Regions from separate parts of the Peribacillus sp. FSL K6-5616 genome, predicted to be linked through region 1. Evidence: riboswitches for the same ligand, from Rfam matches in the RefSeq annotation. Region 1 holds a riboswitch; the other holds the start of a gene.
What was found. A riboswitch is a leader RNA that binds a small molecule or an ion and turns the genes downstream of it on or off. The one in region 1 is predicted to bind S-adenosylmethionine.
Positions count from the first base shown of each region.

Region 2: linked by a shared signal. The riboswitch ahead of MHB45_RS21805 (5-methyltetrahydropteroyltriglutamate--homocysteine S-methyltransferase) and the one ahead of MHB45_RS19115 (hypothetical protein) in region 1 are both predicted to bind S-adenosylmethionine.

Region 1 covers NZ_JBBOYT010000001.1:3,949,412-3,957,853, reverse strand. The annotation lists gene MHB45_RS19150 (FecCD family ABC transporter permease) at 1-54, shown strand, start outside; gene MHB45_RS19145 (FecCD family ABC transporter permease) at 51-1,064, shown strand; gene MHB45_RS19140 (ABC transporter ATP-binding protein) at 1,080-1,868, shown strand; gene MHB45_RS19135 (zinc-dependent alcohol dehydrogenase family protein) at 2,032-3,009, shown strand; gene MHB45_RS19130 (amidohydrolase family protein) at 3,190-4,500, shown strand; gene MHB45_RS19125 (nuclear transport factor 2 family protein) at 4,890-5,318, shown strand; gene MHB45_RS19120 (GNAT family N-acetyltransferase) at 5,328-5,804, shown strand; SAM riboswitch class I at 5,922-6,033, shown strand; gene MHB45_RS19115 (hypothetical protein) at 6,078-6,341, shown strand; gene MHB45_RS19110 (methionine ABC transporter ATP-binding protein) at 6,379-7,395, shown strand; gene MHB45_RS19105 (methionine ABC transporter permease) at 7,417-8,067, shown strand; gene MHB45_RS19100 (MetQ/NlpA family ABC transporter substrate-binding protein) at 8,089-8,442, shown strand, end outside.
Region 2 covers NZ_JBBOYT010000001.1:4,480,603-4,489,044, reverse strand. The annotation lists gene MHB45_RS21825 (CaiB/BaiF CoA transferase family protein) at 1-127, shown strand, start outside; gene MHB45_RS21820 (membrane protein) at 390-917, shown strand; gene MHB45_RS21815 (aldehyde dehydrogenase family protein) at 1,034-2,494, opposite strand; gene MHB45_RS21810 (LysR family transcriptional regulator) at 2,610-3,488, shown strand; gene MHB45_RS21805 (5-methyltetrahydropteroyltriglutamate--homocysteine S-methyltransferase) at 3,542-4,645, opposite strand; SAM riboswitch class I at 4,727-4,828, opposite strand; gene MHB45_RS21800 (hypothetical protein) at 4,985-5,404, shown strand; gene MHB45_RS21795 (glycerol-3-phosphate responsive antiterminator) at 5,577-6,119, shown strand; gene MHB45_RS21790 (MIP/aquaporin family protein) at 6,345-7,169, shown strand; gene glpK (glycerol kinase GlpK) at 7,189-8,442, shown strand, end outside.

The DNA.
Region 1 (8,442 bases):
GGTGCGCCATTCTTCCTTTATTTAGCGAAGAGAGGGAGGAATATTAAGCAATGAAACTAAAACGGACATTTGGGTTGAAATCAACTTTGCCCCCTTATTCCATTATCCTGTTGCTGACGGTTACCGTGCTGATTTTAGCAATCGTGAGCCTGGGCTTAGGGGCCATTTATATTTCACCTTTAGAAATTCTTCAAAATTTCCTTGGAAATGGCATGCAAAGCCAGACATTCATTCTGCATAACTATCGCATACCGCGCATTCTAATTGCCGTGATAGTGGGGGCCGGATTGGCAACGGCCGGGGCCATTCTGCAAGGAGTCCTTCGAAATCCGCTGGCTTCTCCAGATGTGATTGGGGTAACAAAAGGGGCCGGATTGGCAGCAGTTATCGTCATTGTTTTATTTCCGCAATCGCCCATTTTCATACTGCCTCTTTCAGCATTTATCGGAGCGGCGGTCATGGCGGCCATTTTGATGATATTTGTTTATAAAAAAGGAGCACAACCAAATACGATAGCTTTGGTCGGAATCGCTTTAGGGGCCATATGTCAAGCTGGCATAGAGTATTTCATGGTCAAGTTCCCGGATGATGTAAACACGACACTGCTGTGGTTGACTGGCAGTCTATGGGGAAGAGGATGGGATCAAGTATTCATTTTGCTTCCATGTCTTGTGCTTGTACCGGTATTGATTGCATTAACTTCTAAAATGGATGTACTGAGCCTTGGAGATGATATAGCTACAGGTCTCGGTGAAAGGTCAAAATTACTGCGTTATATATTGATAAGCGTTTCTGTCATATTGATCGGAGTCTGTGTAGCTACGGTTGGTTCGATCGGGTTCATTGGTTTGATCGCCCCCCATATTGCAAGGAGAGTGGTAGGGTCAAAATTCAAGGTTTTACTTCCCGCTTCAGCTCTTTTTGGTTCGATCTTTCTACTTGTTGCCGATAGCCTAGGAAGAGGATTATTCCCTCCAATAGAAATCCCCGCCGGAATTATCACTGCGGTGATTGGTGTACCATATTTTTTATATCTATTGCGCCGTGAAAGAAAAATAACATAAGGAAGGCTGAATATCATGACAACATTATCAGCAGAGCATCTTTCGCTCTCTTATGGGGCAACTCAAATCATTGATAATATCGATTTGGAAATTCCTGAAGGTAAGATCAGTATAATCATTGGTTCCAATGGTTGTGGCAAATCTACGATTCTGCGGTCTCTAGCTAGATTATTGATGCCGCAGCAAGGCACGATCTATTTAGATGGAAAGGCCATTCATCAGCAATCTTCCAAAGAAGTGGCCAAGAAATTGGCCATCTTGCCCCAAGCTCCGGAAGCTCCGGAAGATATAACCGTTAAAGAACTATGCTATTATGGCAGGCATCCGCACAAAGGCTTATTTTCCAGACAAACCCCAGAAGATCATAGGATTGTCGACCGTGCCTTATCAGCAACAAAAATGACGGAGTTCGCTGATCGGACATTGGATGCATTATCTGGAGGACAAAGGCAAAGAGCATGGATTTCGATGGCCTTGGTACAGGATACCGACCTTTTACTGTTAGATGAACCGACAACCTATCTGGATTTAGCGCACCAAATTGAAATATTGGAATTACTGCGCGATTTAAACGAAACGTATGGACGCACGATTGTCATGGTTCTGCATGATTTGAATCAAGCGGCACAGTATGCCGATCATCTGATTAGCATCAAGCAGGGAAAAATCTATAAAGAGGGACCGCCTGAAACGGTATTCACAAAAGAGATGATCAAGGACGTTTTCAGACTGGAATGCTGTATTATTGAAAACCCTGTTGAGCAAACGCCTCTATGCATTCCCATTGGTTTATCTCAGGATTAGAAAAACTAGCGCCGGCCGTGCAGAAGTAATTAAGTCAACATATTCATTGTTGGCTTTTTTGCTAATATACGAAGGAATGTTGGATAGGGGTTGTTAAGATATTTTAGATCAAGAGGTTAAATGTTAAAATGGAAAGACTTATATATTAAAGGAGACAACTATTTTGGAAGCCAAATGTATTACATTCTATGAATTTGGGGATCCGCAAACGGTTTTAAAAGTTGAAAATAAATGTATTCAAAAACCTTTCGAGGGGGAAGTCCTTGTTCGGATGATCACACGTCCCATTAATCCGTCTGACTTGCTGCCCATTCGCGGTGCCTATTCCCACAGAATCCCCTTGCCTTCCATACCTGGTTATGAAGGGGTCGGCATTGTTGAAGAGGTGGGTCCAGCAGTTTCGAAAGAGCTGATAGGCAAGCGTGTTCTGCCTTTGCGCGGTGAAGGGACCTGGCAGGATTATGTTAAAACATCAGCGGAGCTGGCGATCGTCATTCCGGATTCGATTGAAGATCATATAGCAGCGCAATTATATATAAACCCGATAACCGCATGGCTTATCAGTACAGAAGTATTAACTTTGAAACCGGATGATGTATTACTCGTAAATGCTTGCGGATCTTCCATTGGCCGTATACTCGCCCAGTTATCCAAGATTCTTGGATTTAAGCTGATTGCTGTAACGAGAAACGATAAGTATACGGAAGAACTGCTTGAACTTGGTGCGTCATATGTGATCGATACGTCCCGATCATCATTGCAGGATACAGTGATGGAAATGACGAATGGGCGCGGCGCGAAAGCGGCCATAGATTCAGTGGGCGGCATCGATGGTTCAGAACTGGCTTTTTGTGTACGGCCTAATGGCATCTTATTAACGATTGGCCTTTTATCAGGACAGTCTGTGAATTGGGCGAAAATTTCACAAAGGACAAAAGTGGATGTTAGAATGTTTCATCTTCGGCATTGGAATCAGCAGGCTTCCGTTCGAACTTGGCATGAAACATTTAACCTTTTGATGGGGTTCATTGCAGATGAAAAGTTGAAGTTCATGATGCCGGATTCCCACTACAGCCTTCAAGATGTTCAAGAAGCGATTATTGTCACGAGCAATAAAGGGAAGATATTTTTAAGCAGCTGATTTCGCAAAGGATAACCACTTAATTGAAGGAAGCATTCATCTTGGTGCTCTTCCAATAGGTTCCTAAGGTAAAGTGAAATGGCCCCTGATAATATGGAATTACTTGATTACCTGTAAGGTGCTAGTTTAGAATGCGGAATAGGACATGTTGATACTGATACGACTTTGGAGGAAATACTTATGAAAACAATATATGTGGATGCTACATTTTTTACGATGGACAAGGAAAACCAAATCATTGAAAACGGCATGATGATTGTACAAGATCATACCATATCCTACATCGGCCAGCATGATGAACAACAATTGGCAGATGCAGATCAAGTGGTCAACCTTGGCGGGAAATGGATCATGCCAGGCCTTGTGAATGCCCATTCGCATATTGTAATGACCCTTTTACGCGGTATCGGGGACGATATGCTGCTGAAGCCATGGCTTGAAACGAAAATATGGCCGATCGAAAGCCAGTTTACAACGGAAATCGCCTCTGTAAGTTCACAGCTAGGCATTATGGAAATGATGAAATCAGGAACCACGACATTTTCGGATATGTTCAATCCTAAGGGAATAGATGCCGGTGCTGTCATGGAGACGATAGGCGAAACAGGAATGCGCGGAGCCTTTTCCTATACAATCTTCAGCTTGGGTACCGAAAATGACCAGAAAGCGAACCTCATGGGGGCTGAGCAGTTTTCAAAAAACTATAAAGCATTTGCCGATGGCCGCCTGACTACCATGGTCGCACCGCATAGCCCATACGCCTGCACACCTGAAGCGATCATGGAAAGTGCACGAATTGCAAAAGAGAATGATTTGATGGTGCACATCCACGTATCGGAAACGGACTTTGAAATCCTCGACATCGAAAAACGGTACGGATCCCGTCCTGTCGAGCACCTTCGCCGTCTAGGCCTGTTCGATCAGCCTACAGTGATGGCACATGGAGTGGTCCTTAATGATGAAGAGCGGGCGATCCTAAAACAGCATGATGTTCGCGTTGCCCATAATCCGATCAGTAATCTGAAGCTCGGATCTGGGATAGCCGATGTCGTCAGCCTTCTTGATGCAGGCATTAAAGTGGGAGTGGCAACAGATGGCGTCGCCTCCAATAACAACTTCGATATGTTCGAAGAAATGAGGACAGCCGCATTGCTGCAAAAAGGAATGTATAAGGATGCCACAAAATTCCCTGCCCAAACAGCACTCGCCATGGCCACAAGAATGGGCGCCGAAGCGATAGGCATGGGTCACACAGGATTACTGGAAGCTGGTAAAAAAGCGGATTTCATCACCATTTACCCATATAACAAAGAACACCTGCAGCCACTGAGTGAAGCCTATTCGCACCTGCTTTATGCAGCACGCGGAAATGACGTATGTGATGTATACATTGATGGCAAAATGGTCGTGAAAGATGGCCGCTGCTTAACGATCGATGAAGAAAAAGTAATCGCCGAAACCAATCGTCTGCAAGGAACCCTATCACGATAACACTGATGGGAGAACAACCGGATGCACAGAAGAAAGGAGCTGCCATTTGCAGCTCCTTTTTTTTATTGGGGTGGGAGTAATATGGCAGTAAAAAAGGAATGGCCGCTAGTATCGTGGAATAAATTATTTTTAACACTTAGAAATCCGTTGTGAGTCCAGTTACGAAGTAAGCCAGCTAAAAATAGTAATATAATGGGGACGGCAAAAACGGTTAAAAACGAGATAATGCCGCTGACCGCAAGATGAGCCAACTGCTAATCAGCAAGCAGCTGGATAAAAAAACTTAAATCGCATGGTTCATGAATTACTGAAAATCTACGTATTAATTATTCACGATTTTCCTATTTGGTTTCTTCGAGGGAAATGGTTGAAAAAGGAGGATAAGATGAATGGACAGGGAATCTTCATTATTAAAAGAGCATTTGTATCAGCTGGAGGAGAAATTGTTAAAATCTGAAGTTCGTACATCTCCAGAAGTACTTTCATCATTATTGAAAGATGATTTCTTTGAGTTCGGCAGTTCAGGTAACATATGGACAAAAAGTGATTTTATGGGGCAAGAGGGAGCCGGAGCGGTGAACATGACACTAAGTCAATTTGAGATGCATCCATTGTCTGATGATACCGTGCTAACTACATACCGGATTTTTGATGAAGATAAGCTGGAACATACCTTAAGAAGTTCAATTTGGAAGTGTGCGAATGGAAGATGGCAAATGTTTTTTCATCAAGGCACAAAAACAAAAGGGCTCCTTTATGCCCTTTTTTTTTATGAAAAAGAAAGTTTTCCCTGCTTGAAAACTATTTCACTAAAATGATAGGGGTGGATGAAGTTGATCTTTCGGACCATTGATACGGACAAAGATAAAGATACTATCATTAATTTCCGGAAAGATTCCTTTGTTGTAAGTTTTGGAACTGATGCTGGTTTGGGAGATGAACATGCATATCTGCAACGAATGGAAGAAAGGGTCCGCAAATTTCCGGATGGACAGGTGATCATTGAAAAGGACCAAGAACCGATTGGACAAATGGAACTTCAAATTCGGGAGTATGAAGGAACTGAAATTGGCTATGTGAATCTATTTTATCTTATTCCCGAATACCGCAGTAAAGGCCTTGGCAAGGAATTGGTTCGCTACGCAGAAAACTTTTTCAGGCAATTTAATGTATCCGAATATCACTTAAGGGTTTCTCCGGATAATCAAAGGGCGATTTCTTTATATACGAATTCAGGCATGGTGAAGATAAGGGAAGAAAATGAAAAATACCCTGTATGGAGAATGAGTAAATCATTATATTAATATAATTAAAAAGTATCGATTCACTATACTATGAAACTATTTATCGCGATGAAAAATATGGTTGACTTTAGTGGAATTAGAATATATAGTGAAGGACATAATTAAATATAACGTTAATTCTTATCAAGAGATGTGGAGGGACTTGGCCCTATGATACCTCGGCAGCGGGTTTTTACTTTTGTAAAAATACTGTGCTAATTCCAACGGACGAAAGTTTGAAAGATAAGAAGGAGCTTTTCTTAGATAATTAATTTTAAGAGTTTACTCTTTTTTATGTCTAAAAGAGGCCTCTTCTGTCTGATGACGGAAGAGGCCTCTTTTGTTAATTCAAAATGTATATGGTTATTTGGAGAATTGGTGCAATTACTCGTGAATTTCGCAGATTTACTCGTGAGTTTGGTGCAATTACTCGTGAATTTCGCAGATTTACTCGTGAGTTTGGTGCATTTACTCGTGAATTTTGCAGATTTACTCGTGAGTTTGACAGAATTTAACCCTATCATTATGAAGCGTTGCAAAGCTCTTCTCTCTGGATAAGGAATTCGTACAAATAAACAGCATGGGGGGAGATTGGATGATTGAGTTTCAAGGTGTTAAAAAGGTTTATCAAACAAAGAAACAGACTGTCGAGGCTTTGAAGGGCATTGATTTGACAGTGGAAAAGGGGGATATATTCGGGGTAGTCGGTTATAGCGGGGCCGGAAAGAGTACGTTGATCAGGTTGGTCAATTTGCTTGAACATCCTTCAGATGGTTCGGTGGTTGTTGGGGGCAAGGATTTAACCAAATTAAGCCCGAAGGAATTACGGGCAGAAAAGAAAAAAATCGGGATGATCTTTCAGCATTTCAACTTACTAAACTCAAAAACTGTTTTTGATAATATTGCCATGCCGCTGGTTTTATCGGGAACTCCGGCTAAGGAAATCAAAGAACGTGTAGGCGAGCTATTGGAGTTCGTTGGCTTATCGAGCAAAGCAAAGAGTTATCCGGAACAATTATCCGGCGGGCAAAAGCAGCGGATCGGCATTGCGAGGGCATTGGCTACGAATCCATCGATCTTATTGTGTGATGAAGCTACGTCGGCATTGGATCCACAAACAACGAGTGCAGTTCTGCAGCTCTTAAAAAAAATTAATAAAGAATACAATATCACCATTTTGCTAATCACTCATGAGATGTCTGTCATTCGGGAAATTTGCAATAAGGTAGCGGTCATGGAGGGCGGCTGCGTCGTTGAACAAGGTTCGGTTTTCGAAGTTTTTGCCAAGCCGCAAACGGATATTGCAAAAAACTTCGTGAGAACGGTCATACATGACGAAATTCCACAAAGTTTCTTAAAAAGCATAGGGTCCCATATCCCGATTATTTGGAAAATTAATTTTATTGGAACTACTTCGGGTACTCCTTTACTTTCAACCATCTCGAAGAAATATGATGTTCATTTAAGTGTCTTATCAGCCAATATTTCTGAAATCCAAGAAACGCCTTTCGGGAATTTGATCATCGAAGTAACGGGGAGCAAAAATGAGGTCGACAAGGCTTATCAATATATTAAAGATGAGGGGATTCTCGTCCAGGAGGTGCAAGTATAAATGGGTAATACGCTTTGGGGAATGGAAATAACGGCAGACCAGCTGTCGACAGCTTTCGGTGACACACTTTATATGGTAGCCATCTCATTGATATTTTCCGGATTGATCGGGCTTCCGCTCGGTATCCTGCTTGTCATTACAAGAAAGGGTCACATCCTGGAGAATAAATGGATTTTTAATGTATTGAACCCGATCATCAATATCCTGCGGTCCGTTCCTTTCATCATCTTGCTTGTAGCACTCATTCCGTTTACAAGAATGATTGTCGGCAGTGCAATCGGAACGAATGCGGCCATTGTTCCGCTAATCTTTTACGCGGCTCCTTATATTGCACGGCTTGTGGAAAACTCGCTGTTGGAAGTGGACAAAGGGATCATCGAGGCAGCTCAGGCGATGGGGGCGACAACATGGCAAATCATTTACCGCTTTTTGATTCCCGAGGGACTTAGTTCGTTAATCCTGACATTTACAACAGCGACAATCGGGCTTGTTGGATCTACGGCGATGGCAGGTGCCGTCGGTGCAGGCGGGGTCGGGGATTTAGCCTTGGCTTACGGTTACCAAAGGTTCGATACGATGACGATGATCGTCACAGTGGCGGCGCTCGTGATCATCGTTCAATTATTGCAATCCACCGGGAATTTTGTTTCAAGAAAAATCAGAAGAAGATAAAACTAACAGGAGGCAGGAAAAATGAAAAAAATCTTATTAACGATCATGGTATTGGCATTGGCCATCGTGGCTGCAGCATGCGGGAACAAAGAGGGTGCTTCAGGGAGTTCGGATGATGTGAAAACAGTGAAAGTCGGTGTCAGTAGCGGGGATACGAGAACATGGGAATACATTGTCGATTTGGCGAAAGAGGACGGACTTAATATCGAACTGGTCACTTTCAATGATTATATCCAACCAAACCTTGCGTTAAGCGAAGGTGAAATTGATGCCAATTCATTCCAAACGGTCGCCTATTTTGATGAATTCGTTCAAGATCAAAATCTGAAATTGGAGGCCATCGGGTCGACTGTCATTGCACCTATGGGCCTTTAT
Region 2 (8,442 bases), 530 kb from region 1:
AAAAGGGAATGTCCAGAGGCAAATCGCCTGCCCGATCAAAACATCGGTTTTCACCCCTGAATATAAACATGCAGGCTTGGAGCCAGGACAAAACAACGCAGAAATCCTTCGCACCCCCAATCGCTAAATAAAAATGTAAAGGCTATCACTTTTCCGGTTTTTTTGGAAGGTGATAGCCTGTTTTTTTTTGAATGCCGGAAAAAGCAGGGGGAGGGTCGATATGATCGTTCGAAGTTCGAAGTGAAGCGGGAGGAGAACAATTATCCTCTTATCATTTGTGGAAAGCAACATATTCCCACTGTGAAAATTTACTAGTTATAACCAGTGTGGGCAGGGTATCAGAGTAGCATCCTGGTAAGGAAATCGCTGGTAAGGAGGGTTAGTTAAATATGTTTGGTCTCTCTGATATCATTAAATTTCTATTTTCCTTTTTTTTGATCATGCCGATCGTTACACTGATACATTTGAGCGGGCATATTTTCTTTGTTACGATCTTTGGGGGATCAGAAAAGAAGATCTTGATCGGGTGTGGGAATAAGCTTTTCGCCTTTCGGAACATAGAAGTGAGGAAATATTATTTTTGGAATGGTACTTGTGAGTTCAAGGGATTGAAACATGATAATCGATTGACGAATACCCTGATCTATTTAGGGGGGGCCATCTTCAATTTGATCAGCATGCTGATCATATATAGCTTAGTGTATCAGAATATCCTGGACAGCTCGGTAATCTGGTATCAATTTATCTATTTTTCTTTTTATATTATGTTTTTCTCCCTGTTTCCGATGTATTTCTCGGACGGATCGCCTAGTGATGGGAAGGCTGCGGAATTAGCCTTGAGGAATAAGCTGGAAGATAGGGTGACGGATGATATATTCATGAAGAAAATGGAGGATGAAGATGATAGCTGCAAGTAAAAAGGGAACGTGCAGATGGCCGTTCTTTTTTTTGCCTTTCCTTAGTACGCAATTACTGAAAAAAGGCATCTGTATACATCCTAAAAGGTTGTATCAGATGCCCGATGAATTAATGGTTAAAATGGATATTCGCGATAGTGAGTTTGAAGGGAAATCCATTTCGTAACAGTGAATTCTTCGACAATCCATGGGCTTCCGAATCTGCCTAAACCACTCATTTTGTTCCCGCCGAATGGTATGTTCGTTCCATCATTAACGGTTTGATCATTGATGTGTGTCATTCCGCTGTCGATTTGTAACCCTAAGCGTTCGCCCTTTTCCAGATCAGAAGTGAAGATAGCCGAACTTAAACCATAAATGGTGTCATTGGCGATATCAATGGCTTCTTCATCCGTTTCTGTTCGAATGATGGACACGACAGGAGAAAACATTTCTGTTTGTGCGATTTTATCCGAGTTCTGTACATCCCGGAAAATAGTTGGTGTCAGCACATTGCTAATGCGTTTTCCCTCAAGTGCAACATTGACCCCGGCAGCTTTAGTTTCCTCGATGATTTGTTGTACTTTTTCTAATTGACGCTCGTTGACAAGTGGTCCAATGATTGTTTTAGGATCTAATTGGTCACCAAATGGAAGAGCTTTTGCACGTTCAACGAATTTTGCAGTAAAGTCTTCGTAAAGGTCTTTATGCACGATTATGCGGTTAATGCACATGCAAATCTGTCCTTGGTGAATGTACTTCCCGAAGATTGCAGCATCAACGGCACGGTCCACATCTGCATCAGATAATACAATGAAAGGATTATTACCGCCGAGCTCCAGCGCAACTCGTTTTAGGTTTTTCCCTGCAATGGCCCCGATGTGCTGTCCTACAGGAGTAGAGCCTGTGAAGCTGATTAATTTAGGAATCGGGTTTGTCAGCATGCCATCACCGATTTCTTCCAGGTCAGTAAGGATCATATTAAAGACCCCTTTTGGAAGACCGGCATATTCAAATGCTGCAGCGATGATGATTCCTCCAGTAAATCCAACTTGAACGTCCGGTTTATGAACGACTGCATTTCCTAATGCAATGGCTGGTGCGATGGTTCTCATTGACAAGTTCATCGGAAAGTTAAACGGAGATATTGAAGAGATAACTCCTAGTGGCAGACGATGTATATGATTGACTTTATGCTCTATAGCTGACGGAACTTCATGCATTTGATATATTTCATCCACCATGTTAGTAGATTCTCCGACTATTTCCATAGTAAGCTGAAATTCAACGTTTGCTTTAATAAGCGATCCACCTGTTTCACGGGAAATCATTTCAACGATTTCATTCCGGTTTTCCTGCAGGAATTCACCAACTTTAAGCAGGACCTGACGACGTTTTTCGGCTGATGTTTTTGCCCAACCTTTTTGAGCATTCTTTGCTATTTCAAATGATTCTTCGAGCTGTTTTGATGTAGCCAAGCTCACATTTGAAATCACGGCATTATTGTATGGGTTTAAAATATTATATCTGCGTTGACTTAAGCCTTCCATCCATTCCCCATTGATGAAGCTTTTGTTTAAATCCTTGAATTTCTCCATTTTGAACACCCCTTTATGTTGTAAACAAATATATTTTACTGCTGTTTGTATCATATTTAAAATATCTATATAATTAAGTTTATATACGATATACATATATATCAGAGGTGCCAATATGGATATTAGACAATTACGATATTTTCTCATTCTTGCAGAAGAAGGCCAGGTTTCCCGTGCAGCCAAAAAGTTGAATATGTCACAGCCGCCATTAAGCCAGCAGCTCCGCCTTATGGAAGAAGAATTAGGGACTACTTTACTTGAGCGAAAAAGGAACGGTAAAAGTATGGAGTTGACCGAAGCTGGGAGGGTACTTTACGAGAAGGCTAAGGATATGCTGCAATATTTCGAGGACTCCTTGCTCGAAGTGAAGGAAACGGGTGAGGGAATTAAAGGTACACTTTCAGTAGGTTCCGTACTTGCGTATATGTCTTATTTACCTGATAAAATTAATAGTTTCAAGAAAAAATATCCTTCCGTTTCCTTTAAAATATTCGCAGGAGATCCATATGAAATAAGTAATTATTTGGAGAATCAGGATATCGAACTTGCCATTGTTCATTTACCTGTCGAGATGAAGGGTCTTTCCAGTTTGAACTTAGGACAAGTGCCGAATGTTTTTGTTGTACCTGAGGATTGGGACAGCTTCACTTCGAAGGATAGGGTTCATTTAAAGGATATTGAAAACATCCCATTGCTTTTAGTGCATAGGGAAAAAGGACCAGGGATTTACGAGGAAATTATCGAGGAATTTAAAAAGCGGGAAATACAGCTAAATATTTTATGCGAATGCCATGATGTAAATGTTCTGCTTTCTCTGGTTGCAGCTGGAGTTGGGGCGAGTATTGTTCCGAAATCAGCTGTTTCACCCCATATTTTAAAAGGAGTGAAAGTGCTGGATATTATCGATTCTTCAATTCAATCGAATATAGCCTTGGTTTTTAGACAAGATCGTTATCTTTCCAAAACGGCAAAACATTTTATTGAGTTGTTTTGAAGAAAAGCTAGGCCTTCCTAATGCCTAGCTTTTACTTTACATTTAAGGATGAATCATTCCCATACTTCTTTTGCTAAATCAACGACGAATTTCAGTTTTTCCCATTGCTGTGCTTCGGTTAGCTTGTTGCCGTGATGTGTGGAGGCGAAGCCGCATTGGGGGCTTAAGCATAATTGTTCGAGCGGAACGAAGTGTGAGGCTTCTTTAATGCGTGCCTTAACAGCTTCCTTGTCCTCGATTTCCCCATTTTTTGAAGTGACGACACCCAGTACGACCCGTGCACCGCCATTTGGAATGTATTTCAAGGGTTTGAAATCCCCTGAGCGTTGATCATCATATTCCAAGAAGAATCCATCCACTTTTTCTTTTGCCAATAAAGTTGGGGCGATACGGGCATAGCTTCCTTCAAACGCCCATGTCGACTGGTAGTTTCCGCGACATAGGTGGGTAGTGACGATAAGGTCTTCTGGTTTGCCTTCCAATGCGCCATTAATGACCCGAAGTGCAAGATCAATTAATTGTTCCCTCGTATATTTTCCATCCTTGAACTGGAAATCCGGAGCTGAAAGTCTGGCAATATATACATCATCCAATTGAAGATAACGCACACCTGCTTCATAAAAGGCTTTCAAAGCATGCTGATAGGCTTTGATGATATCATTTGCATAGTCTTCGATATCAGGGTAGACGTCTTCATTATGAATGCCTGCAGCAAATAATTGATTCGGACTGGGAATGGTTTGCTTGGCAACGGCACGTCCGTTCACGATTTTATTCAATTCAATGAAATCACGAATGAAGGGATGTTCAGGGTTGAATGAAACCTTCCCGGTATTGCGAACATTATATCTCTCTGTTTCGGCACCATCGAATGTGAGGCCTTTTTCAGTTACATATCCCTCGATGCCATTTAAATGTTCGAGGAAGTCAAAGTGCCACCATGTTCGTCTGAACTCACCGTCCGTAACGGACTCTAAACCAACTTCAATTTGTTTATCGACGATCCGTTTGATTTCTTCGGTTTCAATTTCACGAAGCCGCTCAGCTGAAATGGTACCTTCCTTAAAGTCCTTTCTGGCAATATGTAAACGTTCCGGTCTTAATAAACTTCCGACGTGGTCCGCCCTGAATGGTGCTTTCGTTAATGTGATTGACATGTTGATTCCTTCTTTCCTTTTAAAAATAAAAAACCTCTTCTTAAAAATAAGAAGAGGTGTTGGCAATAAAGCTATATACTCTTCTTATCTTCAAGTTTTTACACTCCTGGAATTAGCACAGTACAAGATCAGTCTGTTGCTGAGGCATCAAAGGGCCAGTCCCTCCACCTCTCTGGATAAGAGTTGTCTATTAAATTAACTATGACTATACAGGTAGTTTTTATGAAGGTCAAGGGGTGGAGGTGGAATATTTCGAATATACCGTTTATTAACCCGGGCTGAAATGTTAACGGCATCAGGGAATCCGGCATATGCTTTGAGTGTGGAGGGGATGCAAGGATGAGTCCATTCAAAAATGGCATACCGTTTACGGTAACTGAAGCCATGATAGAGAGAATCATAAAAATGAAATCATCTGGTCAGGATATTAAAGTCGAGATTACGCCAAGGCATATTGTGCTTTCCGGTACGATGGAAGTGAAAAAAATGATGTTTAAGAAAAACGTGGCTTTCCGGATTACATTAAAACCGGTTCATGTGGAAAAAAGAACGATTTCATTCGAATTAGTGGAAATGGAACCCATTGACAGGAATTTCATCAACCAAAGGATATTTAACAGACCGCCATTTTTTGAATATGAAAAAAGAGCAATCAAAATGAATGTTAATGCTTGGAGCATCGTGAGGAAAATTCCGATTGGCACAATTAAATCGTATGAACTCGCCGAAGGTGCATTGAAAATGAAACTTTCTATATGATTTAAGGGGATATTTTACATATATCCTTAGCCGTAACCTATAAAGGGTTTGCCAGGTATGATAGTGTTAAGATGACATGGTTCATGAAAAAATGTGTTTGATAAATCAAGCTCTTTAAAATATACTAAATGACTTGAAGTTTTGAGTTTTTCTGGGAATGAGGAGGATAATGATGGATCAGAAGATTTTGCCTGCTTCAGCAAGCATGAAGGATTTCGAAAGATTTCTAGAAAGTTCCTATGAAATAGGTGTGTTTCTTGATTTGCATATCTCACAATTGAAAAATGTAAGTATGATGGCAAAGCAGCATAATAAGAAAATGATTTATCATGTCGATTTGATCCATGGCATAAGAAGTGATGAGTACGCGACGGAATTCATTTGTCAGGAATATAACCCCTATGGGCTGATTTCGACTAAATCAAGCGTTATATTGAAGGCGAAGCAAAAGGGGGTCATTGCCATCCAGCGAATCTTTTTAATAGACTCACATGCGCTTGAGAAAAGTTATAAGCTGGTGCAGAAAACAAAGCCGGATTATATCGAAGTATTGCCGGGCGCCATGCCATGGATGATAAAAGAAGTGAAGGAACGATTGCAGACACCGATTTTTGCAGGCGGCCTCATACGTACTTCGGATGAAGTCCTGAATGCCCTTGATGCAGGGGCATCGTCAATCACCACTTCAAAAACGGAATTATGGGATATCGTCTAATAGGGAAAAATTGAAAAAAATTACAGAAAAATAGATTAATTTCTCACAAATTATTGACAGCGTTTTCATAACCTAGTATATTTTACAGTACAAGTTAATATATGTGACGGAGACTAGGAGATTCACAACAGATCTATTCATAATTTTTTTATGAAGATAGTTCTGCTGTGGATCTCCTTTTATTTGTTGGCAAGGTTTAAAAAATTATCAGGGGAGGGTTTTATCATGACTCCATTTTGGGGAGAAGTGTTAGGCACGATGATTTTAGTTTTATTCGGAGCAGGTATTGGGGCAGGTTCATCCTTAAAGGGTTCCTATGCAAAAGATGCCGGCTGGATCGTTATCACGATTGCATGGGGATTGGCTGTTACCATGGGTGTTTTTGCAGTGGGGTCCATAAGCGGGGCGCATTTAAACCCGGCGGTCACAGTTGGGTTTGCCATTATTGGAGAATTTCCATGGAGTGATGTGCCCGGTTACATCGTTGCCCAGATGATTGGCGCGATACTCGGCGCAACTCTAGTATTCCTGCACTATTTGCCACACTGGAAAGCTACGGATGATCCAGGGGCGAAGCTTGGTGTGTTCGCGACTTCACCTGCAATCCCGCACACATTTTCAAATCTACTAAGTGAGATGATTGGAACTTTCATCCTTATTCTTGGTCTATTATTTATAGGGGCCAATGATTTTACAGAGGGTCTAAACCCATTCGCAGTAGGGTTATTGATTGTCGTGATCGGGATGTCACTTGGGGGAACGACAGGATACGCCATTAACCCGGCCCGCGACCTGGGGCCGCGCATCGCTCACTTTTTGCTGCCGATACCTGGTAAAGGCAATTCCAACTGGGGCTATTCATGGATTCCGGTCGTTGGACCGATTGTAGGGGGTTCACTTGGTGCCGTTTGTTATAAAGCATTTTTTATGGGGGAAATAACGGCAGGATTTTGGTCTGTTATGGGTGCAAGCCTGGTACTATTGATAGTAGCCTATGCTTTTGGTAAAAAACAGTCAAATGAAATGGATAGCAGAAATATCGCTAGTTAATTAAAAGGGGGCATACACAATGGAAAAATACATTTTATCATTAGATCAAGGAACAACAAGTTCTAGGGCGATTTTATTTAATGAAAAGGGGGAAATCGTCCATTCCTCCCAAAAGGAATTCACACAGCATTTCCCTAAACCAGGCTGGGTCGAGCATAACGCCAATGAGATTTGGGGATCGATCCTGGCGGTGATTGCCGGTGTACTATCTGAATCCGGTGTAAAACCAGAGCAAATTGCCGGTATCGGGATCACCAATCAGCGTGAAACGGCAGTCGTTTGGGATAAGGAAACAGGTACACCTGTCTATAATGCGATTGTATGGCAGTCCAGGCAAACAAGTGGAATCTGTGATGAGTTGAAGGAAAAGGGACTTAATGATTTATTCCGGGATAAAACGGGATTGTTGATAGATGCCTATTTTTCCGGAACGAAAGTGAAATGGATCCTCGATAATGTGGAAGGGGCAAGGCAAAAGGCAGATGAAGGCAAGCTGTTATTCGGTACCATCGATACTTGGCTGATCTGGAAGCTATCAGGAGGCAAGGCTCATGTAACGGACTATTCCAATGCATCCCGGACATTGATGTACAATATCCATGAACTGAAATGGGATGAAGAACTGCTTGAGATATTGACTGTACCAAAGTCGATGCTGCCGGAAGTGAGGCCTTCCTCAGAGGAATATGCACGTACGATCGACTATCATTTCTTCGGCCAATCGATTCCGATCGCCGGGGCAGCCGGTGATCAGCAGGCAGCATTATTCGGCCAAGCCTGCTTTAATGAAGGAATGGCTAAAAATACGTATGGAACAGGCTGTTTCATGCTCATGAATACAGGAACCAAGGCTGTCAGCTCCGAACACGGACTATTGACGACCCTTGCTTGGGGCTTGAATGGGAAGGTCGAATATGCACTTGAAGGCAGTATATTCGTAGCTGGCTCCGCCATCCAATGGCTCCGCGATGGCCTGCGGATGCTGCATGATGCCAAGGACAGCGAGGCCTATGCAAAACGGGTGGAAAGTACGGATGGAGTATATGTGGTACCAGCTTTCGTAGGACTTGGAACTCCATATTGGGACAGCGAAGTGCGGGGAGCCGTTTTTGGTTTGACGCGCGGCACATCAAAAGAACATTTCATTCGTGCCACACTTGAATCACTTGCGTATCAAACGAAGGATGTCCTTGATGCAATGGAGGCAGATTCAGGAATCGAGCTGCAAACATTAAGAGTGGATGGCGGGGCAGTCAAGAATGACTTCTTGATG